One region of the Sporosarcina sp. G11-34 genome, then DNA from elsewhere that is predicted to be linked to it. Evidence: a T-box and tRNA genes for the amino acid it is inferred to sense, from the RefSeq annotation. Region 1 holds a T-box; the other holds one or more tRNA genes.

What was found. The T-box of region 1 lies ahead of ileS (isoleucine--tRNA ligase). A T-box ahead of a tRNA ligase gene usually reads a tRNA of that ligase, here a tRNA-Ile.
Region 2: it encodes a tRNA-Ile, which carries the amino acid that the T-box ahead of ileS (isoleucine--tRNA ligase) is inferred to sense. The anticodon was not compared.

The regions. Positions count from the first base shown of each region.
Region 1 is NZ_JAHNZW010000001.1:251,863-266,802, forward strand. It holds gene KSU66_RS01135 (dihydroorotase) at 1-732, opposite strand, end outside; gene KSU66_RS01140 (aspartate carbamoyltransferase catalytic subunit) at 734-1,612, opposite strand; gene KSU66_RS01145 (solute carrier family 23 protein) at 1,985-3,271, opposite strand; gene pyrR (bifunctional pyr operon transcriptional regulator/uracil phosphoribosyltransferase PyrR) at 3,297-3,839, opposite strand; gene KSU66_RS01155 (RluA family pseudouridine synthase) at 4,076-5,002, opposite strand; gene lspA (signal peptidase II) at 5,003-5,479, opposite strand; gene ileS (isoleucine--tRNA ligase) at 5,594-8,356, opposite strand; T-box leader at 8,452-8,672, opposite strand; gene KSU66_RS01170 (DivIVA domain-containing protein) at 8,869-9,372, opposite strand; gene KSU66_RS01175 (YlmH family RNA-binding protein) at 9,470-10,246, opposite strand; gene KSU66_RS01180 (YggT family protein) at 10,367-10,654, opposite strand; partial or broken gene KSU66_RS21385 (cell division protein SepF) at 10,681-10,968, opposite strand; gene KSU66_RS01190 (YggS family pyridoxal phosphate-dependent enzyme) at 11,148-11,843, opposite strand; gene KSU66_RS01195 (PRC-barrel domain-containing protein) at 11,913-12,158, opposite strand; gene sigG (RNA polymerase sporulation sigma factor SigG) at 12,249-13,043, opposite strand; gene sigE (RNA polymerase sporulation sigma factor SigE) at 13,137-13,847, opposite strand; gene KSU66_RS01210 (sigma-E processing peptidase SpoIIGA) at 13,837-14,691, opposite strand.
Region 2 is NZ_JAHNZW010000003.1:40-14,979, reverse strand. It holds gene xsc (sulfoacetaldehyde acetyltransferase) at 1-437, opposite strand, end outside; gene KSU66_RS04280 (GntR family transcriptional regulator) at 942-1,661, opposite strand; gene KSU66_RS04275 (alpha/beta hydrolase family protein) at 1,865-2,656, opposite strand; gene KSU66_RS04270 (NUDIX domain-containing protein) at 2,634-3,116, opposite strand; gene KSU66_RS04265 (transposase) at 3,154-3,462, opposite strand; gene yidD (membrane protein insertion efficiency factor YidD) at 3,688-3,918, shown strand; gene KSU66_RS04255 (metal ABC transporter solute-binding protein, Zn/Mn family) at 4,054-4,989, shown strand; gene KSU66_RS04250 (o-succinylbenzoate--CoA ligase) at 5,049-6,494, opposite strand; gene menB (1,4-dihydroxy-2-naphthoyl-CoA synthase) at 6,556-7,374, opposite strand; gene menH (2-succinyl-6-hydroxy-2,4-cyclohexadiene-1-carboxylate synthase) at 7,388-8,218, opposite strand; gene menD (2-succinyl-5-enolpyruvyl-6-hydroxy-3-cyclohexene-1-carboxylic-acid synthase) at 8,211-9,926, opposite strand; gene KSU66_RS04230 (isochorismate synthase) at 9,919-11,304, opposite strand; gene KSU66_RS04225 (1,4-dihydroxy-2-naphthoate polyprenyltransferase) at 11,472-12,383, shown strand; gene KSU66_RS04220 (TraR/DksA C4-type zinc finger protein) at 12,515-13,258, shown strand; tRNA gene KSU66_RS04215 (tRNA-Glu) at 13,524-13,595, opposite strand; tRNA gene KSU66_RS04210 (tRNA-Ser) at 13,602-13,692, opposite strand; tRNA gene KSU66_RS04205 (tRNA-Asn) at 13,698-13,772, opposite strand; tRNA gene KSU66_RS04200 (tRNA-Ile) at 13,774-13,850, opposite strand; tRNA gene KSU66_RS04195 (tRNA-Gly) at 13,856-13,929, opposite strand; tRNA gene KSU66_RS04190 (tRNA-Phe) at 13,939-14,011, opposite strand; tRNA gene KSU66_RS04185 (tRNA-Asp) at 14,068-14,143, opposite strand; tRNA gene KSU66_RS04180 (tRNA-Met) at 14,148-14,222, opposite strand; tRNA gene KSU66_RS04175 (tRNA-Ser) at 14,252-14,344, opposite strand; tRNA gene KSU66_RS04170 (tRNA-Ile) at 14,365-14,441, opposite strand; tRNA gene KSU66_RS04165 (tRNA-Met) at 14,449-14,522, opposite strand; tRNA gene KSU66_RS04160 (tRNA-Ala) at 14,546-14,621, opposite strand; tRNA gene KSU66_RS04155 (tRNA-Pro) at 14,628-14,704, opposite strand; tRNA gene KSU66_RS04150 (tRNA-Arg) at 14,736-14,812, opposite strand; tRNA gene KSU66_RS04145 (tRNA-Leu) at 14,835-14,923, opposite strand.

The sequences.
Region 1 (14,940 bases):
CGCATCGCGAATGACACGGACCGATTCTTTTGTACTTACATGGCAAACGTGATAATGGGCGCCCGCTGCTTCCGCGAGTAAAACATCACGCGCAATATGAACAGATTCAGCAATTGACGGAATCCCTGGAAGTCCTAGTTCCTTGTTCTTCTTCCCTTCATGCAAAGCCCCGCCGTAGATCAGCGTGTTATCTTCACAGTGGGCAACGACCGCCATGTCAATTTTCGCAGCGTCTTGCATCGCTTCGTACATCATACCCGCCTCTTGTACACCAACACCGTCATCCGTAAATGCGAAAGCACCATGTTCTTTTAATTCAGACAGGTTTGTTCGTTCTTTTCCTGCTTCTCGAATTGTAAGTGATGCATATGGGAGCACACGAATGAGTGCATTTTCTTCAATAAGATTATTAACTAGCGTTAAATTTTCTTTTGTATCCGGAACAGGTCTTGTATTTGGCATTGGACAAATTGTTGTATATCCGCCTTTTGCAGCTGCATGCGTCCCGCTTTTTATTGTCTCTTTATGTTCGCCACCCGGTTCTCGTAAGTGAACGTGCACGTCTATGAACCCTGGTGAAAGAAACAACCCCTTGCCCTCAATAACCTCTGATGTCCCAACTTCGAGTTGCTCGCCAATTTCAGCAATTTTCCCATCTGCCAAGCGAACATCCCTCGATATCATTTCCCCATCGTTGTTTAAAAGTTGAATGTCTGTAATTAGTTTTTGCATATTAATTCCTCCCATTTAGAATCAATTCTAGAACTGCCATTCGAACATATACACCATTTTCCATCTGTTTAAAAATTCGTGATTTTGAGCATTCAACTAGTTCTTCATCTATTTCAACACCCCGATTGAATGGTGCTGGATGCATAATAATTGCATTTTCCTTCATCATTTTCTTTCGTTCTTTTGTTAACCCATATTGTTTATGGTAACTCTCTTTCGTAAATGACATTTTATCGTTATGTCGTTCGTGCTGAACACGAAGCAGCATAATTACGTCACTGGCTAATATTTCTTCATCCCATTCGTGGACAGCTTCGAATTCCCCAGCCCATTCCTTCGGACAAAGAAATGTGACATTTGCTCCTAATTTAGTGAGGGCATCTGCATTGGATCTTGCCACTCGACTATGGGCGATATCACCAGCTATTACGATGTTCAATCCTTCGAACCCACCAAATTCTTCCCGTATTGTGTACAAATCTAGAAGTGACTGCGTTGGATGTTGACCGGAACCATCTCCACCGTTAATGATGGAAACTTTTGTCTTTCCAATAAGTTCTTTATAATACCCGACATCGGGATGGCGAATGACAAGCGCATCAATACCGATTGCTTCTAATGTCTTTACCGTGTCATAAAGTGTTTCTCCTTTAACTGAGCTGGAAAATCCCGCTTCAAACGGCACAACATCTATTCCAAGTTTTCGCTCGGCGACTTCAAAACTTACTTTTGTTCGAGTGCTTGGTTCGAAAAACAAATTGCTCACTGTATATTTTCTGGGCAATTCACGTGCTCCGTATACTTGAAAGTTTTGAGCACGGTCTAAGAGTTCAATAATGTCTACTTCTGTTAGATCTTTCATTGACACTAAGTCATTCATGCGAATCCCCCTTTTTATGGCTATGTAAGTCGGAAGTAACCACCCTTGTACAACGACACTTAGTTGATTGGAGTGGAGAGCGGCGACTCCAGCGGGAATCGCGCGTCCAGGTGAGACCCCGCAGGAAGAGCCGTTACGTAGAACGGCTTTTGCGACCGAAAAGCGATAGCGTTTGGGAGCATTCTTAGTGGATGTATAATTTCTGCAAAGTACGCAAAAATTATACAAACCGAACCCTTCGCTGTTCGGCTGGCTTACGGACCGCCCGCGGAAAGCGTCAGGGAAAGATCGAACTGTAACTTTCCGCACTGTCCGCTCGGAACGAAAATCAACGATTTGATGAAGTGCACCGTATAACTGGTATATCAATCCTTATTCTGTGTCATCCGTGAGTTTCTCTTTTGATTTGCCTGGTAGTACTAAGTTAAGTAAGACACCCATAATTGCGGCAAGTGCCATTCCTTCTATTTCAAATGTGTCGCTAAACTTAATCGTTGCGCCGCCAATTCCGATTACTAAGATAATCGATGCGATGACAAGATTTCGTTGGTTACCAAAGTCAATTTTATGATCTACCAACATCCGTAAACCTGATGAAGCGATGATTCCGAACAACAGTATTGATATTCCACCTAGCACCGAAGTTGGAATCGTTGCGATCAGCGCCATCACTTTACCTAGGAAGGAAAAGAGTATAGCGAAGACTGCAGCGCCAAGAATGACATAAACACTATAGACACGCGTTAGCGCGAGTACGCCGATATTTTCTCCGTACGTTGTTTTCGGTGGTCCACCGATTAATCCACTTAAGAGGGTACCAAGCCCGTCACCTAGTAATGAACGGTTCAAACCTGGATTTTTTATGTAATCTCTGTCGACGATTCGGCCAAGTACAAGCTGGTGACCGATATGTTCTGATATTGTAACGATGGAAATTGGCACCATAATGAACAAGAGTGTTGGTGTAATTACAAAATCATAATCAATTCCTGGAATTAGCATTTCCGGAAACACAAACCACTTCGCTTCCAAAACTGCGGTGAAATCCAAGATCCCGACGAATGCCGAGTATATGTATCCAACAATAATTCCAATAAGGATCGGCATGAGACTAATGATCCCTTTGAAAAACATAATACAGATGACAGCCGCCGCTAATGTCACGAGAGCCGCTGAAAAATGGAGTAAGTTGTATACCGGCTCACCGTCTACTTGAATTGTACTAGCCATTTGAACAGCAGTTGGTGATAGTGCTAGTCCGATGACTATGATTACTGGCGCAACAACAATCGGAGGCAGTATGTTCATAATCCATTTATAACCCGTCTTCCAAATGAGGAGTGAAACAATCCCGTAAACAAGTGCGACGAACATACTTCCTATCATCGCACTTCCAACTCCGCCACTGGCTGTTGCTACTTGTATCGGAATAATAAAAGCGAATGATGAGCCTAGATATGCAGGAACTTGGAAGCGTGTAACGATTATGAATACAATAGTTGCAATACCACTTGTTAAAAGGGCAATCGCAGGGCTTAATCCAACAAGCTGTGGTACTAAAATCGTTGCACCGAACATGGCAAACATATGTTGCAAGCTCAGTGTCAGCCATTTTCCTGGTGTCGGTTTTTCATTTACATCTAACACTTTTTCATTCATTTATTTTTCCTCCAAGACTTTTTCTTTATTTTGAATGTATCGTTACACTGTCCTCGTCGTCGCTTTCTAGCACACTCACAACAACACGCTCATCATTAGATGTTGGGATATTTTTCCCTACAAAGTCTGGTCGAATTGGTAATTCCCTGTGACCACGGTCTACCAGTACTGCTAGCTGTATTTGTGCGGGCCTACCTAGATCCATGACGGCATCCATCGCCGCTCGAACCGTGCGACCTGTATATAAAACATCATCAACCAGTATAACTTTTTGATCTTTCACATCGTATGCAATATCAACTTGGTGGACAAGCGGTTCATTGTCCTCGTGCTTTGCTAATAGGTCATCACGGTACAATGTAATATCCAACTCTCCCGCACGAACTTTCTTACCTTCAAATTGTTCGATTTTTTTAGCAATCCGAACTGCTAGATAGGCACCTCGTGTTTTTATACCAACGAGGATACATTCATCGATTCCTTTATTCCGTTCAATAATTTCATGCGCAATTCTCGTCAATGCTCGTTCAATTGCTTGTTCATCGAGTATATTTGCTTTTTCCGTCAATTGAATTTCCTCCTAAGTTTAGATAAAGTACTTCACTTTCACTTTTTTTCTATCGCATTCAGCCTTTCCGGCAAAAAAATACCCTCCGACCATTTAAGGTGGGAGGGTATTTTTGCAGAAAATTGTACAGCAAAATGCGCATAGTAATGCCGCTGTACTTTCCGTGCAACCTTCCCAGCCTCTCTGGACTGATTTTAAAGGTATCGCTATTTAATTCCTTTTGTGTAGTATACAATTTACTCTTCTAGTTTGTCAATGTTATTTCTGACTTTATCTACTAAAGCCTTAAAATCAGCAGGTGGTTCTTTTGTGAACTCCATATATTCCAATGTTTCCGGATGTTTGAAACCAAGCGTACCCGCGTGAAGAACTTGTCCGCCAAACTCAATTGTTTCCTTCAAACCATATTTCGGATCGCCAACGAGTGGATTTCCGATATATTTCAGATGTACACGAATTTGGTGCGTGCGCCCTGTTTCGAGCGTACATTCTACTAGCGTAAAGTCTCCAAAGCGTTCAATTACTCTGAAATGAGTAATTGCGTTCTTCCCTTTATCCGTTACAGTCATACTTTGTCTATCCCGTTGATCGCGACCAATAGGTGCATCTATCGTCCCTTTATCATGTGCAATATGGCCATGGACAAGCGCTGTATATACTCTTTTGACTGTTTTTTCAACGAGTTGATTAACAAGCGAAATATGCGCCTTGTCATTTTTGGCAACCATTAAAAGACCAGAAGTATCTTTATCCGTGCGGTGAACGATTCCCGGGCGAAGTATACCATTTATGCCAGATAGGTCTGTACAGTGATGCATGAGGCCGTTAACGAGTGTGCCACTCGCGTGTGCTTTTGCTGGATGTACAACCATTCCACGACGCTTGTTAACAACGAGAACGTCTGAGTCTTCATAAACAATATCCAAATCAAGATCCTCAGCCTTGATATCCAATTCTTCTAATTCCGGTTCTTCCAACGTTAATAGATCACCAATTTTCACACGATAATTTGGCTTCACTTTTCTTTCGTTTACAAGGATATCGCCTTCTTTAATCCATAATTGAATTTGAGTTCGCGACAAATCAGGTCGACTGGTAGTCAAAACCTTGTCAATCCGGCTTCCTTCATCTTCTTCTAACACTTTAATACGTAATATCTCCATTTATGACACCTTTTCCTTATTCTTTTTTTCATCCATAATAATATGAATAATGAGTGTTACTACACCTATCGATAATGCGGCATCTGCAATATTAAATATCGGAAAATCATAATTGATAACGGGGATGAGTACAGAAATAAAATCGACTACTTCGCCGCTCACTAACCGATCTATGAAATTTCCAATCGCTCCACCGAGAAGGAGCATTAAACTAATACCGAACAGTCTATGTCCTTGTGCTTCTTTATGAAAGTAATAAATAATTCCAGTAGCCACGACTACTGTAACGATATAAAATAACCACATTTGACCTTCCAACATACCCCACGCTGCTCCTCTGTTTCGATGTGAGAGAAACGATATATAGGGCTCTATAATTATAATCTCTTCACCTAGTTGCATGTTTTTTACAACAAACCACTTTGTTGCTTGATCGAGAAGAATGACGACTATAGCTATTGCATAATAAATAAACAAATCCACAACTCCCGTCCAACAGATTCAACTATTATTTTACCACAATAAAAGAGACAGTAGCAGCAATCTCATAAAAAGATCGCCACTACTGTCTGCTTTAAAACGTTATTTTAATTACGAATAATGTTTTTTAACAACTTCGGCGCAGCGGACACAGATTTCAGGATGAGATTCATCCTTACCAACTGACTCAGATATTGTCCAGCAACGGTCACATTTCTCCCCGGCTGCTTTTTCAACTAGAACGCCAACTGCGTCAAGCTTGAGTGCTGATTCTGGCATCGTTGATAATTGACCAGCTTCAAATTTCGATACGATAAAGAATTGAGCATAATCAATGTCATCCAACTTAAATACATCGTTAAACTCTTCTGGAACGTATACAGTAATTTTCGCTTCCAGTGACTTACCAATACCTTTGTCACTTCGAGCAACTTCGAGTGCTTTCAATACATCGTTACGGATAAGCATAAGTGTATCGAAACGCTTGCGTAGATCTTCTGTTTCAACGCCAAAGTCTTGTGCTTCTGGCATATCAGTTAGCTGCGCACTTTCCTCTTCGACATGTTCAAGATGCGACCACATCTCGTCCGTCGTATGCGGTAAGATTGGTGTCAACAGCTTAACCAATGACAGTAATGAATCATACATAACCGTCTGCATCGAGCGACGATGTGAATGATTTTCGCTTTCGATATACACAACGTCTTTCGCAATATCCAGGTAAAACGAACTTAACACACCAGTACAGAAATTATTTACCGCATGATAAACGCCTGCAAACTCATAATCTTCATACGCTTTACGTACTTCCTTAATCAAATCCTGAAGTTTTACGTAGACATATTGATCAACAGGGCGTAGGTCAGCAAACGCAACACTGTCTGTTTTCGGGTCAAAGTCCGATGTATTACCGTGAATGAAGCGGAATGTATTTCTAACTTTACGGTAGACTTCTGAAACCTGCTTAAAGTTCGAGTCCGAGACACGAACATCCGCAGTATAATCTACTGAAGATACCCATAGACGTAGAATTTCTGCGCCAAATTGGCTCATTACTTTAGCAGGAACAATTACGTTTCCAACTGATTTACTCATTTTACGTCCATTGCCATCAAGCGCAAATCCATGACTAAGTATTCCTTTATATGGTGCATGGCCATTAATTGCAACACTTGTTGTTAATGAAGAGTTAAACCATCCACGATACTGATCCGAACCTTCAAGATACAAATCTGCTGGATAGACAAGGTCGTCACGTTCAACAAGTACTCCTTGATGGGATGAACCTGAGTCAAACCAAACATCCATAATATCCGTTTCTTTCGTGAATAGTCCATTCGGGCTATCTACATGTGTAAAGCCTTCTGGCAATAGATCTTTTGCTTCACGCTCGAACCAAATATTCGATCCATGTTCACGGAATAAAGCAGATACATGTGCAATTGTCTCTTCCGTAATAATTGGCTCATCTTTTTCAGAATAAAATACCGGAATCGGAACGCCCCACACGCGCTGACGCGAAATACACCAGTCTCCGCGATCACGAACCATATTGTAAAGACGCGTTTCACCCCATGCAGGCGTGAAATTTGTTTCTTTGATAGCGCCAAGTAATTCATCACGGAATGTGTGAATAGAAGCAAACCACTGTGCTGTTGCACGGTAAATAACTGGCTTCTTTGTTCTCCAGTCATGCGGATACGAGTGAGTGACAAATGATAGCTTTTGTAGTGCGCCGACTTTATCAAGCGCTTCTGATACTGCTTTATTTGCATCGTCGTAGAAGAGTCCTTCAAATCCAGGTGCCTCGTCTGTCATAAAACCTTTATCGTCAACTGGGCTAAGTGCATCGATTCCGTATTCTTTAGAAATATAGAAGTCGTCTTCCCCGTGCCCTGGTGCTGTGTGGACACAACCAGTTCCTGCATCAATTGTTACGTGTCCGCCAAGCATAACAAGTGAGTCACGCTCATACAAGGGATGTTTTGCGACAACACGGTCAAGTTCTGCGCCTTTTAATTCCTTTTCGATTGAATAGTTTTCCCAGCTAAGTTCTTCAGCAACGAATGCCAATAGGTCTTGTGCAATCAGGAATTTATCTTCTCCAACTTTTACAACTACGTAATTGAAGTCAGGGTGAACTGTAATTCCTAGATTTGCAGGAATTGTCCAAGGCGTTGTCGTCCAAATTAAGAAGTTCACGTCTGCTTCTAAAACACCTAGTCCATCTTTCACAGGGAAACTAACATATATTGACGGGGAGCGCTTATCTTGGTATTCAATTTCCGCTTCTGCAAGTGCGGACTCACTTGAAGGTGACCAATATACCGGACGTAGTCCTTTATAGATATAGCCTTTTCTCGCCATTTCCCCGAATACTTGAATTTGACGCGCTTCGTAATCAGAAGTCAAAGTAATATATGGATTTTCCCAGTCTCCGCGCACACCAATCCGTTTAAATTGTGAACGTTGGTTATTAATTTGATTATACGCATATTCTTCACACATCTTCCGGAATTCAGCTATGGAATAATCTTGACGCTTCACTCCAGTGTTAACCAGTGCTTGTTCAATTGGAAGACCATGTGTATCCCATCCCGGAACGTATGGCGCATGATAACCAGTCATCGATTTATGACGAACAATCATATCTTTCAATACTTTGTTAAGCGCGTGCCCCATATGGAGATCGCCGTTCGCATAGGGAGGACCGTCATGTAAGATGAAGTTCGGACGCCCTTTTGTTCTTTCTTGTACTTTTGCGTAAATGTCCATCTCTTCCCACTTCGCTTGCATTTCTGGTTCTTTATTCGGTAAATTTCCTCGCATTGGGAACTTTGTTTTCGGCATTAGTAATGTATCTTTATAATCCATCAATAAATCCTCCTTTAAAATATGCAGCACCTTAAGGTGCACATTCACATCTTACAAATTTTGGATGTTTAGACAATAAAAATTCCCCGTCCCAAAAAAGGGACGAGGAATTTCGCTCGCGATACCACCCTACTTGCAGCCAATAATAATCAACTGCCACTCAGTCACCATAACGGAGGTGTGTCCGGGAATGTTTGCGATTTTCTGCAATCCAGCTCCAGAGTGATTTTCGTTTTCAATTTGTTAACTGGGCTCTCACCGTCCCCAGTTCGCTTTACACAAATTTGAAAAGTACTCTCTCCTTCAACGCCTTTATTAATAATACTTAAATTTTCATTGTTGATAGATGCTCACAATTATAATCTTGATTTTAAAATGAGTCAAACTTTATGTTTAGTAGAGGATTCATACTTATTAAAAAAGCGATGAACCGGCAATTGAAGTGAAAATTTAATCACCTAACCTGCATTCAATTGCCTTGGGATGTCGTTCTTAATAGATTAGCCTATATATTATCTTTCAACTGCTTCATGAATTTTTTCTGCGTCTACTTCGTATTCAAGTAGGTCATCCCAGTCATTCGATGTTACCAAATCAAGTTGAGCTTCAATCAGCATCTTAAAGCGATTACGGAATACTTTTGATTGTTTTTTCAAGTCTTCTATTTCTACTGAGATTCTCTGTGCGCGTGAAAGTGCTTCATTGACGATACGGTCCGCATTTTTCTCCGCTTCTTTAATAATCAATTTCGATTCCTTCATAGAATTTCGGCGAACATCTTCTGCCGCTTCTTGCGCTGTGAGAATTGATTTTTGAAGTGTTTCTTCGATTGTATTAAAATGACTCACTTGTTGTGTTGATTGCTTCAAGTTACTTTCCAATGACTTCTTCTCTTCAAGTAAGTTTTCAAAGTCTTTGAGTACTTGCTCTAAAAATTCATTTACCTCATCCTCATCATAACCACGAAATGAGCGGCCAAATTCCTTATTATGTATATCAAGCGGTGATAATGCCATATGTCGTATCCTCCTATTTCTTAGTAAATTCTATTATACAGATAAATGCGGCAAATGACAGCCATTTTCTGTTTCTTCCACAATGGAAATGACTCAGTTATTCAAGTTTTCCAGTGAGTAGTCGAATATTATCTTTCCGAGTTCTGCCCTCAATTGCGATTACTTTAAAGCGGCCCGATCCTCGAATTGACAGTAGATCAGATTCATATAGCTCCATAGCCGGATTGTTTTGAGTTGTCCAATTCACCCTAACTTTATCTCCGTGAATGAGACTGGCTGCTTTCTGTCTAGAAACCGATATCAAACCAGCAACGACTGTGTCAAGACGCATTGAACTAACTATTTCCAATGATTCTAACCAAATATCATGTGTAACAATAAGTTCTTCCAGATCTTCTACTATATTAACAGATACTTTTGCTTTTCCAATAGATGTAAAGTTCGCTGTCATATAATCCTTTAATTCGGTTGCAACCGCAAACTGTACTTCGTCTCCATCGAGGTGGATATCACCAAACTTTGAGCGATCGATACCAATTGACATCAGTGAACCAAGAACATCTTTATGTTCAAGCGTGATAAATTTCGTAGCGTAATGAATCTTAAATACAGTTACTTCAAAATCTTCACGTTCAGGAACATAGTAATTCGGATAAAGGAGTACCCTCATTCGCTCACTATTAGGAAAAGCCCCATAAGATTCAACTAATACATCTAAATCACCTATTAAGGATTCCAGAATAAACCGTTCTCTCGGATCAAGAAAATCAGTCAATTTGGGGGCATAACTATTCTCCACTTCACGTAACCAACCTAATGCCATTTCAATGAAGGGCTGTTCATCTCTTCTAAAATGTTGCATTATAGATTCCATTTCCAACTTCTCCTTAAATAGGCTAAAAAGAACCTTGGCGATCACCACAGATGAGCGGCAGTTACGCTAATAAGATTTTCCTTTAACTTATATGTTCTTAGACGTAATATACAAAAATCCTCACATAAGTGAGGATTGTATGATAATAAATAATTGTTGAACACCTTTGCTTATTAAATTTAAAGCATATATGGCAACGATTGGAGAAATATCAATCATTCCAAGTGGCGGTATGAACTTTCTAAATACTGCCAAATAAGGTTCTACTATTTTTTCTAAAAAACGGCCAAATGCATTCTCCCGCATCGACGGTACCCAAGACATTAGTATGAAAATGATTAATAATATTTGATAAATCGATATTCCCCGAGCAATTAGTGCGTATAATCCACCTATAAGTTCTACCATGCGTGTTCGTACACCTCATTCAAATTCTATTGTTCAAAGTAATCTGAGATAGCCCCAGCAACTTCTACGTTTTCGGGAACACATAGGAAGATATCAGTTCCAATTCGCTGAATGTCTCCACCAATTGCGTAAACCGTGCCACTCAGAAAATCTACTATCCGTATTCCTTGATCTCGATCAATCCGCTGCAAATTGACGACAACGGCTCTTTTGTTTTTTAAATGCTCGGAGATATCTTGTGCTTCAGCATACACACGCGGTTCAACGAGAATAACCTTCGAAGACTTTTTAGCGCTTTGTAAACTCACCACACGAGCAGATTGTTGCTCGTCAACCTTGGTGTTTTTTCTAGGTGGAGCAGTTCTTCGGGCCTGTTCGTAAGCGGGCCTTTGTTGCTCCTGCTGCTTCTCTGGTTGTTGTTTTGATTGTTTTCGGGGTTCTTCCTCTTCTTCTTCATCAAGATAGAACCAGTTTTGAAATTTATTTTTAATACTCATCGATTTCCCTCACCTTCTGCTCCGACTAGTGCAGTACCGATTCGTACAAATGTTGCACCTTCTTCGATTGCGATAGTGTAATCATTCGACATCCCCATTGATAATTCGTTACACGGCGCGTGGGTAAATTCTTTTTCTACAATTGAATCGCGCAATTCCCTCATCTGACGGAATATCGATCGAATTAATAGCTCGTCATCGATATGTGGTGCCATTGTCATTAATCCTACTACGCGAACTTTATCGTAAGCAGATAACTCGGCGATGAATGATTCCAATTCTTCAGGTGGAACCCCAGACTTAGAATCTTCTCCTGACACGTTCACTTGCACAAAACAATTGACTGGCTCAGACGCTCGTTTCTGTATTTCTTTTGCTATACTCATTCTGCTGAGTGAATGCAAAAAGCCAATGCCTCCAACCATATCTCGTACACTTCTACTTTGAACGTTTCCGATGTAATGCCATACAATATTTTTATCATTCAACTCTTGTTGTTTTTGTATTAAACCATCGGGACGGTTCTCACCAAGATCAATAATTCCAGCATTGAATACATCTTCCGTCCTTGTAGATGAAACAGACTTTGTTACCGCAACGACAGTAATTTCTGATCGATCTCTACCTGCCGTATTACATGCATTTTGAATGTTTTCTTCAATTTTTTGTATACGTTGTTCAAGATTGTCCATTCTAATCACTACTTTTCATATATCTTTCCTTTCATTGTACCAAGGGAAGTCACACTTATCAATGAAAAATCATTCTTTCGTCTTTTTCTTCCCGACAAGCACGATATCTTTGCCAATAATTGAAATGTCTTGCAGGCGAATTTTCGTCAAATCATTTTGTTTAGAGTCAAAAAAGAAACCTCTTTCTCCGGCATTAACATGAAGTAGTTCAACCTTGCCATTTGCAACATCAATCGTTGCGTCCTGAACATATCCAAGAAATGTCCCTTTTGTACTGTCGATTACTTCCTTTTTTTGAATTTCGGAAAACCTCATTAGTTCACACCTCCCGTATATAAACATATGCTCAGACAATGAAAAAAACGCAATGCAATAGTTGCACAGCGTTTTTTCACCTTAATTTACTTATAGTCCTTCAAGTTCTTGCTCCATTCCATCTCGAATAACTCGAATTGCACTTTTTTCTAGCCTTGATATTTGGGCTTGCGAAATGCCAAGTTCTTTGGCAATCTCAGTTTGTGTTTGCCCTAGGTAAAAGCGCTTCGACAAAATATTTTTTTGCCTCTCGTCCATATTTGACACGGTTTCCTTTACAGAGACATATGTCAGCCAACCATCCTCTGTAATACTTTTATCCTGCAGCTGATCCATTAGAAATACCGGGTCACCATCTCCACCGTTCATAGGTTCATGAAGCGACATTGGATCTTGAATTGCATCAAGCGCATACAGAATATCATCCGTAGGAATTCCAGTCGCTTCTGACAAATCCGATAACCGTGGATCTCGTTGATTTTCATTGATAAACTGTTCTCTTGCACGCATCGCTTGGTACGCGATATCACGTAATGATCTTGATACACGAATCGCATGATGATCGCGGAGATGCCTTTTGATTTCGCCAATAATCATTGGAACAGCATATGTTGAAAATCGGACATTATGCTTCAAGTCGAAGTTGTCAATTGATTTCAATAGACCAATGCACCCTACTTGAAATAAATCATCCGCCTGTTCTCCCCGATAAATGAATCGTTGAACTAGACTCAGAACTAAACGTAAATTACCGATTACAAGCTCTTCCCTAGCGGAATCATCTCCGCTTTGGAACCTAACAAAAGTTGCTCTCATTACTTCATTTGTCAATAATGGCAATTCAGATGTATCGATTCCACATATTTCAACTCTTGTACGTACCATTGGCTCTTCCTCCACATTCTGTAGATGACTGTAAAAATAGTCTGTCCGCAGAGCTGTGAAATATGCAGAATACAACTGTCCCAATTTCAACCATTATGCAATTGGATGATTTAATCTTTCACGCAATTCCGTAATGATTTTCTTTTCTAGTCGTGATATATATGATTGCGAAATACCTAACATTTCAGCAACTTCTTTTTGGGTCATTTCTACTTTTCCAGTTAATCCAAACCGGCAAGCCATAATATAACGCTCTCTGTCATCAAGCGTTCGAATTGCTTCAATCATATGCTGACGTTCAATTTTACGCTCAACGTTATCAATAATTATAGTTGCTTCCGTTCCTAAAATATCCGACAATAATAGCTCATTGCCATCAGCATCAGAGTTTAAAGGTTCATCAAAAGAGATTTCAGATTTCGTTCGATTTGTTTTTCGAAGATGCATTAAAATTTCGTTTTCGATACAGCGCGATGCGTACGTTGCAAGTTTAATGTTTTTTTCTGGCTTGAATGTTTCAATTGCTTTTATTAGACCAATTGCACCTATGCTTATCAGGTCTTCAATATGTGTGTTTGTATTATCAAAACGACGCGCAATGTAAACGACTAATCGTAAGTTTTTCTCGATTAGCGTGTCTCTTGCAACCATATCTCCCTCCATGAATGCTGCAATCGTAACCGCTTCTTCCTCCCTGGTGAGTGGCTTTGGAAGTGACCCATGCCCCCCAATATAATACGTACCATTTTTCCGCTTAAAAAATGAAACAATGATTGACATCCACTTTCTTGCTTCATGCAGCATGAACAGTTCCCCTCTCCTCATTTATTGTTTCCATTGCAGAAACATGTAATATTGCCCCAGCTCCAGCTGGATATCGACGATCTTCCTTAGTAATCACAATATAGCCTTGTTCGAGCGCATTCCCTCCTTCAATTTTCCATTCTTCAAACTTAATGCCGACTGCCCACGATTGACCTTGTACGGTGTGCAGTCTCACAAGACGTATTCCTTTTAAATGAGCTTGCGGAAAATTCGTTAGCGATGCTGAACCCAACGGATCCCATAATAAAAGTGATTCTTTTAAATCTGACGGGATATAGTTTTCCAGAACGCCAAATGAAACGAAATGAACGGGTGCCCCAGACAAAGGCTCTGTACAACTATTCCCGGAATCCACGAAAACGGAAATCTGGATTTCTTCCCCCCAAATACTTAACGTTGATTCTGCGGCTAACTCTGACATCCGATGTGCCGTCCGTACATTTAACCACTTCTTTTTCATATAGTAGAGGGCTATATAGGCTACAGCTACATAAATGAGGATGTAGATTTTGCTGCTAGGCATTGGGATCCTATATTGAAATGCGGTCAGTAATCCACCTGCAACTACTGCACCGATAAGTACCATCACTGCGGAATTCTTCCACTGATCAAATCCTCTTCCAAATGCCAAAACTGTCATTCCTATAAAAGAGATTACAATGGCTATGATTGATGTCGGAAAGAAAGTGACTGGAACTGCTCCTACGAAAGCTGCAAATATAAGACGGCCATAAGTTGAGTTTCCATTTACTACTTTATTAGCAAATGAAAGTATGACGTAATTGAACAACATATTGAGTCCGATAATAAGCTCCCCATACATAGACCGCCCTCCCTAGATTTAACGATAGCACGCACGGGATGCAATATTTGTCGCTTTGGGGATTCATTTTCAAAAAATATTCGACATAGGTTTTAACATTTTGTACTTGGAAAAAGTATCCTAACTAAATCAATTTCAAATTAGAGGATCTAGACTTAAAAACCGAATAATCCTGATTTGCGTTCCAGGCGGACAGTGCGGATAGTTACAGTTCAATCTTTCCCTGACGCTTTTCGTGGGGCGTGAGGC
Region 2 (14,940 bases), on a different contig from region 1:
GTAACCCGTACTGTTTCTTTTGTTATGGATTTAAAGATAGAAACTTGATCACTTTCTTGGAAACCGTCCCATCCAATAGTCGGTGTACCTGCAGATGGTGAAATGATAACCATCGGAGTATGTGCCTGATTTGCTGCAGCAACCGATGTTACCATATTTGTAATACCTGGACCATTTTGACCGATTACAACTCCCGCTACACCTGTGACACGCGTGAAAGCGTCCGCCATATGTCCAGAACTTTGTTCATGTCTTACCGGCATAAAGCGAATCCCTGCTGCAGGTAGTAAATCCAGCATATCCATAAATGCCGAACCAAGTATTCCATAAATATCTTTTACTCCTTCTGCTAACAATGTTTCTACAATAGCCTCACTTGGTGTCATCTTCACCTTTTTACTTACAACTTTCTTTACTTCAACTTGTAATTTTGTCATTTAATTTTCCTCCAATATAATAGTATTTTTTTATACTTTATCCCTAGATATAAAAGCTGATTGAACTGCATCGATAATGACAAGTTAGTTTTTCACTCCCATTTCCGATGCTATTTTACCAAACTTACTTATACTGTCCTATCCAATCTCTATTTGTCTCGGTAAATATGATGAAGTCATAAATCATCCTCCATAAATCCCTTTTTATTATGTTTGTATTGCATTGTTACTTTAGTAAACCGACCCAAAACCAATTGCCGGTATGTAAGTAATCAATTCTAGAAATACGAACATCGGAATAAATATGAATTTTCGCCCTGACTCACCTCCTTAAATGCTCAAATTAGTGATTCGAATTGCAAGGTTAAAGGCTAAAGATTAATAGCTATAATCGATTCGATATGCATCGGTTCAGTGCTTAATTCAATTTTATAAAACTTGTACTAGATTGTTACTCTGGGAATCCGACCAAATGAATGGATGGATTTAGATCTGTTTGTAGAGTCAACTGAATCCTCTCTTTGCTTTAATTCTAAAAACATACATATCCGGGCGATAAAGACCTTTATAATATTCAACTGGGGTTTCGGTTTCATCATAAATGATTCTTTCGACACTAAACACACTTGTATTCAATGGTACATCTAGTAAATATGCTGATCGTTCATCAACAATTTCAGTACTAATGAATTGTTCCGCCTCGATTAAATTAATTCCTAGTTCATTCTCTAGCAGTTCAAAAATAGTTGCACTTTCCAAATCATATTTTGATAAATTTAATCCAAGATCAAGCGAATAGTAATGCTGCTCGATTGCTATTGGTTTTTTATTCGCAAAACGAAGACGTTCGATTGAATACATATCATTCTCAATTAGATTGTTTGAACAATGCTCTTTATTAACTTTCCCCTTCTTTAACAGTTTACTTCCGGGCTCCATACCCATATTTTGTACTGTTTCAGTAAAGCTATTTAAAGAAGAAAGCCATTGTTGAATAGGTGGTATTTTTGTAATGAATGTTCCTTTTCCATGTATTTTTTTTAGAGTGCCCAGATTTACAAGTCTTAAAACAGCTTCCCTTATAGTCGTTCTACTAACTGAAAACTGATCCATTAAATCTCTTTCACTTGGTATTTTCTCTTTATAAATACCTTCTTTTATTTTCTTTTCTAGAATCCTACTAATCTGTATATGAAGTGGAATGTGCAGGTCACTATTAATCATAGGTAATCACCTTTCTTAATTAGTCCGTACATCCGTACCAGTTATCTTTTAATAAGATTTTTCTGACTGGCTCTATATACATCATTAAATCAAACAATTCAGAATAAGTCAACAGTTTATTTTAAATACTTTTATTTAAGTAAAATTTATGATTTCATAAACGCATAAAGGCGGCATGCACTATTCTGTGCATGCCGCCTTTTCTATCGTCCCTGTCTTCTCATCCACCCACATAAATCGCGAACAATTTGTGCATTCATAGTGGGCGGAATATGGTGGGTGTACTTTGGAAAATACCATGTTTCAACGCTTTTATCATTTTCCTTCAGTGCACTTTCAAGCAACTTCGCTTGTTCGAATGAAACATGTTCATCTGACATGCCATGGATAATAAGAACAGCTGCATCAATCTCAGTTATACGAAACAACGCTGTTCGATTTCGATACTCGTCTGGTTTATTATTCGGGGTCCCTCCGATTACACGCTTCATCATTCGTCTTAAGTCTTTCCGTTCTTTATATGTAAATATGATGTCAGATACACCCGACCATGTAACAACCGATGTAATATCTTCCCGTAATATCGCAGTCCAAAGTGCCATAATACCGCCACGTGAAAATGCGAATAGATGGAGCCTTTCTGAATCCGTTTTCGCATGTTGTTTCAATACATCGACAGCATGCACCGCATCCATACGGTCAACTCCTGCAAATTCATCTCTGCCATCTCCCCCGCGATTGCCGCGGTAATACGGGGCAAATACAACAAAACCATTCGAGGCAAGTTGCGCTATACGTGAAGGACGAACCATCCCAACATGTTGGATTCCTCCCCTTAAGTAAATAATTCCTTCATACATTCCATCCGTAATCGGCTCAGCAAGTAAACCTTTTACCTTTATACCTTCCGACCAATATGTAATTTCCTCCAGTCGAACATGCGGATTCGGGGAAGGATATATGCGTCTGTTTTCAATCGTTCCGCTGCGATTCATACGTATCCACCCACTTTCTAATGGCGGACATCCCTTCATCTTTCATATAAAAACTTAAATTCGTGCAGGCGTCCAACTCGCTATCTGACATCCACTCTGCACCTTCTGTTTCATGAAGTATGGGGCTTTCATCAATATGAACGACTTCCGCTGTAAAAACGGCCTTACAAAATGTGACGTTGCTTTGAACGACGTATTCAGCAAATTTTACAAGGTTTGTTATAGTCACGCCCGTTTCCTCAATTGTTTCACGCACAGCCGCCTCTTCGATTGTCTCACCTTCTTCTGCTTTACCGCCTGGAAATTCGATTCCTCGAACCGAGTTTCGGGTAAGCAACCATTTGCCTTTATGTCTTAGCACAACTAACACATGCCTCGCTGGCATTTCAAATCGATTCTCTCCAAATGTCAGCTCGACATGTACACCATTTGCATCGTTGAAAGATACGATAGAAATCACGTCCTTTCGTTAAGTGTAGCGAACGAAAGGATTCATTTCAACGAAAATACGGGAGTTGTTCAATAAACTTTTTTGACTCGTCATTAGTAAATTCATGGATTAGTGCATATACTTTTTTCGTCCGTAATTCTATTTCCTGATTAAAGCCGCCATAATGATCTGGCAAGGGTGGAAAATGTGATCTGAGAAAGTTCATCGATTCAAGTGTACCTGCTTGGTCAAACAACCTTTGAAAAACGGGCACATACCTGTCTGTAACAACCACTTCATATTCCCATGGCGAATCGTCTGGGTAAAAATACACTTGTTGATTCACAACTGAAACGTACATTTTATATTTTTTCATCGCAATACCATCCTTTTATTCATTAGTATGGCCCAATGGATAAAAAACATGCATTCACCTATATCAATACAAAAAAATACCAACTCGGTAAAAATTGAACTTACCTTTTCAATGATTATTTTTTCTAGTTTAACATTTCTCCAATTTTCATCAAAAGCTAATCAAGGGTTCATAAGAATAAATCATGATACAATAATAAGTATCTAGATTACTTAGGAGTCCGCTATGAAAACAATACTAATGTTGATTATAAAACTTTACCAAAAAGCCATTTCACCTTTAATGCCACCATCATGCCGCTTTTATCCTACTTGTTCCCATTACGGCATTGAAGCTATTGAGACACATGGTGCATTAAAAGGATCTTGGCTTGCGGTCCGTCGCATTTCAAAATGTCACCCCTTTCATGAAGGTGGATTTGATCCCGTTCCGGAGAAAGTCACGAAAGAAAACTGATAATCTATTGAAATGGTTCGGCTACGTAGCTGAATCTTTTTTTTAGTTGCAAAATCATATTTTCTCTTGTATGATGATAAAGTAAATAAACTAAATCGTAATGGTTACTATTTAAGAAGGGAAGGATTTTGACCAATGAACAAAAAACTATTCATCGTTATTTCATTACTTACAATCGCATTGCTTACTGCTTGTAGTAATAAAGATATGGATAATAAGAAAAAGAACAGCGATCAACTTTCTGTTTACACAACAGTTTACCCGCTTCAATATTTCACAGAACGAATTGGGGGTAGCCATGTTGACGTGAAATCCGTTTATCCCGTAGGTGCTGATGAGCATACATTTGAACCGACACAAAAAGGTATGATGGAACTTGCTGATTCTGATCTATTCTTTTACATCGGCCTTGGGCTTGAAGGCTTTGTGGAGAACGCTGAGAAGACGTTAAAAAATGAGCATGTAACAATGGTTGCAACCGCAGATGCAATAACCGAAGATATGTTTGGCGAAGGTCATGAAGACGAAGATCATGATCACGGCGATGTAGATCCACATGTATGGATGTCACCTATTTTGAGTGACGCACTGGCTTATTCAATTAAAGAGGCATTAATTGAAGCGGCCCCGGAAAAAAAAGCAGATTTTGAAAAGAACTTTGAAGAGCTACGTGCCGATTTACTGAAACTGGACCGCGCATTTATAGATATGGCCTCTGCGGCACAAACAAAAACATTTTTTGTTTCGCATGCAGCATTCGGCTATATCGCCGAGACATACGGCCTTGAGCAAGTAGCTGTTGCGGGATTGCACTCTCAAACTGAGCCTTCCCAAAAACAATTGGCATCCCTTGTCGAATATGCAAAAGAACAAGATGTAAAATACATCCTATTTGAACAAAACGTGTCTTCCAAACTGACAGAAGTCATCCAAAAAGAAATTGGTGCGGAATCACTTATGCTTCATAATCTTGGCGTATTGACAGCTGATGACGTGAAAAACGATGAAGACTATTTCACACTAATGGAATACAACATCGAAACGCTAGAACAAGCACTAAACGTCAAATAAAAGGCGCATCTCTTTCACAGCTATCCGTGGAAAAGATGCGTCTTTCTTTTTTGTGGTTATTATTTCGCTTCAATCCATTCCCTTAACTTGCGCCGCAATAATTTGTTCGATGCATTGCGAGGTAAGTTTTCGACAAAACGAAATTCTGTTGGTACTTTGTAGCGGGCAAGACGCTTCGCACAATAATGTCCTAACTCCTCGGCGGTCACTTGTCCTGAAGTCTTAACGAATGCAATGGGGACACTTCCCCACTTCGGATCCTCTTTACCGCAAACACCAACTTCCAAAATGTCGGGATGTCCAGACAAAACACCTTCAATTTCAGCGGGGTAAATATTTTCTCCTCCTGAAATAATTAAATCCGAACGTCTATCAACGATATATAAATACCCTTCTTCATCTAGATAGCCGATATCCCCAGTTGGAAGCCAGCCATCAACAAGAGGATTCCTGTCAGCGACATGTCCTATATATCCAGGAGTCACATGCGGACCGCGAATATGCACTTCACCATTTTGGCCAGAAGTCTTCGCGCCATCGATTTTGATTTGATTGAAAAATAGTGGCTTGCCTGCGGAACCGATTTTTCGCAACGCATCGGGTGCAGAAAGCGTAGCTGTTTGAGAACTGGTTTCGGTCATACCGTACGTTTGAAGAACTGGGATTTGGCATCTGTCCGCCCGTTCTAAGTAATCAATTGGAACAGGGCCACCTCCCGCAAGCATGGATTTGAATGAATGATGTGCAACCGCATTTTGTGCTTCTAACTCGCGAAGAATTTTATCCAATGTGAGCGAAACGACAGAAATGCGTGTCACCGAACCATTCTTAATTTCTTCTGCCACTTGTACGGCATCAAACTTCTCATAGAGACGTACTTCCATCCCATAAAGAACGGAACGTACAAGGATGGAGAAGCCACTAATATGGAACAGCGGCATCGCACATAGCCAACTATCCTCTTCACCGAGACCTAAGTTCAAAACGGAAGACAGCGCGCTCGAAACATGATTTCCTGCTGTTTGACGAACACCTTTTGGGTGGCCAGTCGTTCCCGACGTATACATAATTGTAATTGTTCGATCTGAATCCCAAGTCTTTTCAACGTGCAAATCGTTTTCGTCGCTGTCTTCAAGCGCCGAAAAAAATAATAAGCGTACACTAGACCCGGCGACTACTTCTTTGAACGCATCATCTACGAGCACTAGTTCCACACCGCAATCATTGAGCTGCCATTCGAGTTCTTTTTTCGTTAATCGACTATTGAGCATAACAATTTCAAGTCCCACTAACATACACGAATGGATAATAAATACCATTTCCACATTAGATGGACCTAAAAGTGCAATCCGATCCCCGTCGTTCAGACCGTTTGCCTTTAATTTACGCGCCAGTTCCATCGACTTTTCTTTCATTTCGGCAAACGTCCATTTTTCATCCGCAAAGGATAACGCTATTTTGTTCGGCGTCAAATAAGCTCGTTGCATAAGCCAGTTTGGAGTCATTTTCTTCACCTTTCATTCAGAAAAAGCTGCCTAATTAAGGGCAGCTTTTTGTCTGTTCGATTTAAGGGAAACGTGGGAATTGACCAAAGTCAGGTTTGCGTTTTTCTTTAAACGCATCGCGTCCTTCTTTCGCTTCGTCCGTTGTGTAATAAAGAAGTGTCGCATCTCCAGCCATTTGTTGAAGTCCTGCAAGGCCATCCGTATCCGCATTCATCGCCGCTTTTACAAAACGAAGTGCAGTTGGGCTCATTCCTAACATTTCTTCACACCATTGAACTGTTTCGTCTTCTAGCTGCTCATATGGCACAACCGTGTTCACAAGACCCATATCAAGTGCTTCTTGTGCATTGTATTGACGGCATAAGAACCAGATTTCACGTGCTTTCTTATGACCAATGATCCGTGCAAGATAGCCCGAACCGTATCCCGCGTCGAATGAACCGACTTTCGGACCTGTTTGTCCAAAGATTGCATTGTCCGCAGCAATTGTTAAATCACAAACAACGTGTAGAACGTGTCCGCCACCAATTGCAAAACCTGCAACCATTGCAACTACTGGTTTGGGAATTACTCGAATTAACCGTTGCAAATCAAGAACGTTTAGACGTGGAATTTCATCTTCCCCGACGTAACCACCATGACCACGAACTCGTTGGTCTCCGCCTGAACAGAATGCTTTTTCGCCTTCACCTGTTAGAACAATTACACCGATACTTGCATCATCGCGAGCGCGTGAAAATGCATCAATTAGTTCTGTTACCGTTTTCGGACGGAATGCGTTACGAACTTCCGGACGATTAATTGTAATCTTTCCAATTCCGCCGAATTGTTCATATTTAATGTCTTCGTATGTACGTAGTGTTTCCCATTGACGTGTCATAAAATATACCTCCTCAAATTTTCAACTCTTTTATATGTTCCTCTATCATTGTAGCAAATGACGTCGGTTTTTCCACATGTATTGCATGTCCTGCGCGTTTTATTGTCTGATGACGTACAAAAGGTAAAAATGTACTCATTTCCCGGGCAATAAAGACAAACTTTGTGTCGATTTCCCCAGTAATAAGCATAACGGGTTGTCTAATCGATTCAAGATCATTCCAATACGATGGTTGACTACCTGTTCCAATGCCCAGTAAACTATTCGCTAGGCCGATTACATTTTGTCCGAGCCGCTCTTCCCTAACTGCTTGTTGTTTTTCTTTCGGTAATAATTTCTGTGATGCAAAAAGTGGAATCTGTTCCCAAAAGTCAACGAAGGATTGTATGCCGCCCCCACTAATTTTTTTCGCAAGCAACTCGTCTGCATCTTTTCGATTAACCCGTTCCTTTTCTGTCTTTAAACCGGGTGATGCGCTTTCCAAAATAAGCGAGGCGACTCGCCCCGGATAGTTCACTGTGTAAGCAAGCGCAATTCGTCCACCCATCGAGTAACCTACAAGGGTGAATTTTTGAAGAGAAAGCTTGTCAAAAACGGCTTCCAAGTCCTTTACTTGCTCTTCCATCGAATAGCGTTCCGGATTTTTAAACGCCGTTGACTTGCCATGCCCGTTTAAGTCCACAGACACCGTCTTAAATTTCCCATCTAACAAAGTGAAAACTTCATCCCATGTTCTTGTACTTCCCGTAAAACCGTGTAAAAAAACGAGGACGGGTAAACCATTATCCCCTCTTACTTCCACATGAAGTTGATTGCCACGAACGTGAATAAGTTCTTCATTCATCAAAATCGAGCATCCTTGTAACTTGGTCCCACAATTTACGATGCGCTGCTACATTTAAGTTGCGATCTGTGAACACTTCAATAATGCGTAACGGCTTCACTTTTTCTTTCGATAACTCTTCTTCAAACGCCTGCAGTGTACTGACAGACGCGTACTGTGCCCCATACATTTTTGCTATATGATCAAAAGTAAGTCCTGTTGGCGTCCCAAAAAGCTCTTCAAAATGAGTTCCGGTCTTAGCCTGCGGAAGAAACGAGAATATTCCGCCACCATCGTTGTTCATAATAACAATTGTTAAATCCGTCTCGTGAAAACGTGTCGCAATAAGTCCGTTGACGTCGTGTAAAAAGGATAAGTCCCCAATTAACAACCATGCGGGTCGCCGTCTTGCGGCTTGAATACCTATAGCAGTCGACACAACACCGTCGATGCCATTCGTTCCTCGATTCGCAAAAATAGCAACGTCTTTAGTTGTTTTCCCGAAAAATGTATCAACATCACGAATCGGCATACTACTTCCACTTATTAAGTCTGTCTGCGTAGGTAGATGTCGGAACAATGTTTGACTATATGCGCCTTCATCTCCCTTAACACCGACATGACTTTCAATAATGACAGACGCTTTTTCGTCCGCTTCACTCCATAACTGCTTATACGGAGAAGTTTCCGGTTTTTTCACGAAGATTTGTAAGATAGCTTCCGGTTTTCCTTGAACATGATGTGTAACGACACCGAGCGGATCTCTGAATTCTGGTGATTCATCCACCGCAATTACATTGGCTGGTCGTGCCTGTTTCAAAAAAAGTGACAGCGGTTTTGATACGGGCTGGGCACCGAAGCGAATAACCGTATCGGGTTGCACTTTTTCGGAAAACACCGGACTTTTTAAAATCGCGTCGTAATTCGTTATGCAAAGTGACATACAGTCTTTCGGTACCTCTGAGCGAAGATTCGACAATGGATCGCATAAAACCGGCCATTTCAACATTTTTGCGAACTTCCAAAAGGTCGCTTTATCTAGATCTATTGGTAACTCCCCGGCAATAATTAGGCCTTTACTTGCCCCTATTAGCAGGTTAGACAATTCCTCTGTAAGTTTTGCACTTAATGATTCAGTCACTTCAAACCTTTTTTTGAAAGTCAAAGTCGGGACTACCATGTCGAAATCAATATGGAGTGGCTCACGAAAAGGCACATTCAAATGAATAGGTCCCACTGGTGCGGACAGTCCCACCGATAATGCACGTTGAATATGACGGTCTATAAAATCATCAATATCTGGATTCTTTTCGGGCAATGGAAAATCGACACTATACTTTACGTGGTTGCCATACATTTGTATTTGATTGATTGCCTGTGGTGCGCCTACTTCTCTTAATTCGTGTGGACGATCTGCTGTAATGACAACTAATGGAACACGTGAATAATGCGCTTCTGTAACTGCTGGATAGTAATTCGATGCAGCGGTTCCGGATGTGCAAAGTAAAACAACAGGTTCACCTTTTGTTTTCGCCAAACCAAGTGCAAAATAACCTGCCGACCTTTCATCTATTTGCATATAAACGTCTAGACCTTCAGTCGATGCGAATGCATATGCAAGCGGCGTTGAGCGTGATCCTGGACTAATGACAACTGCTTTCACTCCGGCGTTCACTAATGCACTCGTCATTCGGCGAACGTAATTTGTCAGCACATGAACATTATCCATTCAATTTTCCTCCAAGCGCCCGCAATACCGGCCTAAACTTCACCCATGTTTCATCGTACTCGTTTTTAGCTTCCGAGTCCGCAACAATTCCTCCACCTGCATACAAATAAGCTTTGTCTCCGTCGAGCAATGCAGAACGAATCGCAACAGCAAATTCACCATTACCCAACGTATCTGTCCAACCAATTGGCGCGGCATAATAACCGCGATCCATGTTTTCCTTTTCACGAATAATCATTTTCGAAGTCTCATATGGAACACCACCAAGTGCAGGCGTTGGATGAAGAGCTTCGACAAGACTAAAAATATCCACTCCTTTTTCCAGCTTTCCTTCAATTGGTGTAAATAAATGCTGGATATCACGAATTTTCATTAACTTAGGCATTTTTGGCATCGAAATATCGGTACAAAATTCATTGAACACGCGTGAAATCATATCTACGACATAATGATGCTCCACACGGTTCTTATTGTCGCCAAGAAGTTCTTCACCTAGTTCCCGGTCTTCAACCGCGGTTTTTCCACGTCCAATCGAGCCGGCGACACAAGCCGAAAAGGCGCGTCCTTTAGTCACTTCAATTAGGCGTTCTGGTGTTGCGCCAAAAAATAATTGACCATCTTTCTGTAATCCAAAATGGTAACTTTCCTGTTGTTCATTTGAAATATGATGTAGTGCAGAAACAGCCGATACTTCATTTTCAAAGTTTAGTTTAATTGCGCGTGCAATGACTACTTTTTCGGCTTCCCCGTTTTTTATTTGATTGGTAACGTCGGTAACCGCTTGTATATAGTTTTCTTTTGCACGTTCATCAATCGACAGGACTGTCGGTTTTACTGAAGGATTGAAATCATTTACTTGCGCAATATGAATCAGTCGATCCCTTTCATCACGTAGCTGATCGAATTGAAATACGGCATTTTCACTTTCCGTCACCAAATTAATAGAAATGGTTGTCTTTCCATTTTTAATGACCAATTGAAAGGATGGCACGACAAAATGGGCTGAAGGAAATTCATTCCATTCAGAGTCTTTCACACTTTCCGGATCAAATGAAAATCCGCCAAAAAGAACCGGTTCCATATCTTTGTCTTCTTTAATAAGTGCTGCGCTTAACTTTTCCCATTTCGTTGAAATCTCTTTAAAACGATTGTCAGTAGCTTCACTCGTTAATACAGAAGCATGACCGATTCCGACAAGCGTCAATGTATTATCCGCGTTTTGCCAATAAAAACGTTCGTTGTTATAATGCGAATCACCTGCTTCAAAAAAAGATAAAGGTGAAATCCGTGCCACTTCGATTGTTTCTGTAAAAAAGCGTACATGTTCTTTTTTAATTTCTATGTTCTTTTCAAGGACAGTTGTAAAATTCTGTTTCATGTTTTTCCCTCCGTACATTATACGACTCATCAAGAAAGTGTATAGCCTTTATCCATTATACCGAATTCTACACGTTTCGGCACATCTTAAGCCGGCGGTATGTTCACTTCACTGAATTTGGAGTACAATAGATAAGGTTCAATACATTTCATAAGGAGAGAATACCATTGCAACAAACAATACAAGCTGATACGGGTTGGCGGATTTGGTGGAAACTTACCCGACCACACACACTGACGGCCGCATTCGCTCCAGTTTTTCTTGGTACAATGATTGCGCTGACAAACGGAAACATTAATTTCCCTCTTTTCTTTGCCATGCTCATCGCTAGCATCTTTATCCAAATGGCGACAAATATGTTCAATGAGTACTATGATTTCAAAAGAGGTCTTGATACAGAACAGTCGATTGGTATCGGAGGTACGATTGTACGAAATGGCGTAAAACCGAAAACAGTATTAAATTTAGCATTTATCCTTTACGGAATTTCTGTTCTTATCGGTATTTACATATGTATGGAGACATCTTGGTGGCTTGCTGTCGTGGGGCTTATCTCTATGGCAATCGGCTATTTTTACACAGGCGGACCCTATCCTATCGCCTACACACCTTTTGGAGAATTAGTTTCTGGAGTCGTCATGGGCATGCTACTCATTCTTATCGCATTTTACATACAGACCTTAACTGTAACGACTGAAGCTATTCTGTTATCTGTTCCAAGTATGTTGCTTGTTGGTGGAATTATGATGGCAAACAATATACGCGATATTGAAGGCGACACGAAAGGCGGCCGTAGAACGCTCGCTATACTTGTCAATCGGTCAAATGCAATTACAATATTGATGCTTTTTTTCATTATCTCTTACGTTTGGATTATCGGAATGGTTCTTTTTGGACACCTTACACCTTGGGCACTTCTAGTGTTCCTTAGTATCAAAAAGCCAGCGACCGCAATCAATGTATTTCGTAAAAATAAAAACCCACTTCTTGTCAATCCAGCGATGAAAAACACTGCTATTACAAACACCTTGTTCGGATTGCTACTCGGTATCGGTATATTACTCGGTCATTTAATTTAACAAAAATCCTCAAACATTGATAGCAATGTTTGAGGATTTTTTGCGTCTTACTGTTGAATAATATTTAATGTTCATGAAGTATGCTTTGAATGCGCATACTGTTGTTATTACTATGAAGGAAGTGACCTGCATTGTTGAGCACAACACAACTATCCAAACTAAAAAAAGATCTTCTCGAAATGAAAATGGATTTGTCAAAAACCGAAGAAGAAACAACTATCAAAGAAAATTCTCAAGAAGCATCGGGCGAACTTTCTATGTATGCCAATCACCCAGGCGATATGGGCACAGAACTCTTTGAGCGGGAAAAAGACATGGCACTACACGTACATGCAGGGAGTGAGCTCGAAAAGGTTGAAAACGCCTTACAAGCAATCGTAAGCAAGTCTTATGGGAAGTGTGAAGTCTGTCAAAGGGAAATTCCATTTGAACGGCTCGAAGCCATTCCTTACACCACTTTTTGTATGGAACATAGTATGGAACATTCGGAGCAAAATTTAATACGTGATCGACCTGTTGAAGAAGAGATCCTTATACCAGCCAAACCAGATTCATTTGCGGACAGAAGACACGGAGTAGCCCGTGATGCTGAAGACAGTTTCCAAGAGGCAGCAAAGTCGGGTACTTCCGAAACCCCTTCAGACTTCACCGGTGATCACGATAGCTATGCCGGATTATATGATAATAATATTGAGGACGGCGCAACTGAAAAGTATGAAGAATTCGCCGCTACAGATATAACGGGCGAATCACACGGCTTTCTGAGATCCGATGAATCAGAGAAATACGAAGCCGAACTGGATGACAAAAGTATTCAATCCCCGCTTGGTGATATTCCTTACCACGAAGGAGATAGTTATGTCGATAGGGATTAGCAATGAATTTCAATATCGCTAATAAATAGGAACACTTTATTAATATCAGCACACTCGAAAATCGCTGAATAAGGCGAACCTCCTAGCCGGAATAGCGTGAGCCCCGGACCCTTCAAACTTAAAAAAGAAGGCTGGGGCAATACACGCGAAAAAGGTGCCCATTCAACGATTTTCTTTTTTTAGTGAATCCGAATAAGTAAATGAAGGCAATCAAAAAAGTGTATTGTTGGTCTGCAAAGACTAACAATACACTTTTTCTTTTGTATGACCCCTACGGGATTCGAACCCGTGATACCGCCGTGAAAGGGCGGTGTCTTAACCGCTTGACCAAGGGGCCAAATTATGGCGGAGAAGGAGGGATTCGAACCCTCGCACCGCTTACGCGATCTATGCCCTTAGCAGGGGCACCTCTTGAGCCGCTTGAGTACTTCCCCATAAATGGCTCCGCAGGTAGGATTCGAACCTACGACCGATCGGTTAACAGCCGATTGCTCTACCACTGAGCTACTGCGGAATGGTGGGCCTAAGTGGACTCGAACCACCGACCTCACGCTTATCAGGCGTGCGCTCTAACCAGCTGAGCTATAGGCCCTTGTTTGGAGCGAGTGAAGGGAATCGAACCCTCATCATCAGCTTGGAAGGCTGAGGTTTTGCCATTAAACTACACTCGCATGAAACAATGGCTCAGGACGGAATCGAACCGCCGACACAAGGATTTTCAGTCCTTTGCTCTACCGACTGAGCTACTGAGCCTTAATTTTTCGGTTTATATTATTCTCACAACCTAAAACTTACTTACTTCTTAAAAATGGCGGTCCCGACGGGAATCGAACCCGCGATCTCCTGCGTGACAGGCAGGCATGTTAACCGCTACACCACGGGACCTATTTGGTTGCGGGGACAGGATTTGAACCTGTGACCTTCGGGTTATGAGCCCGACGAGCTACCACTGCTCCACCCCGCGACAATATTATTAAACCTACTTTTTAAAAATGGAGGAGGAAGAGGGATTCGAACCCCCGCGGGTTTTAACACCCCTGTCGGTTTTCAAGACCGATCCCTTCAGCCAGGCTTGGGTATTCCTCCGTGACAGTTAAAAATACAAATGGTGGACCTTGCAGGACTCGAACCTGCGACCGGACGGTTATGAGCCGTCTGCTCTAACCAACTGAGCTAAAGGTCCTTCAAGATGGCGGCAGAGGGGATCGAACCCCCGACCTTACGGGTATGAACCGTACGCTCTAGCCAGCTGAGCTACGCCGCCAGGATCTTTATAAAATAATATGTTGGTGGAGCCTAGCGGGATCGAACCGCTGACCTCCTGCGTGCAAGGCAGGCGCTCTCCCAGCTGAGCTAAGGCCCCATAAAGTGGTCGGGAAGACAGGATTTGAACCCGCGGCCCCTTGGTCCCAAACCAAGTGCTCTACCAAGCTGAGCTACTTCCCGACAATTAATATAATCTTACTGGAAAAAATAATGGCGCGCCCGGCAGAAGTCGAATCCACAACCTTCTGATCCGTAGTCAGACGCTCTATCCAATTGAGCTACGGGCGCATATATACACGGTTTAAAAATTTGGTGCCGAGAACCGGAATCGAACCGGTACGGTAGTTACCCACCGCAGGATTTTAAGTCCTGTGCGTCTGCCAGTTCCGCCACCCCGGCAATGAAATGGAGCGGAA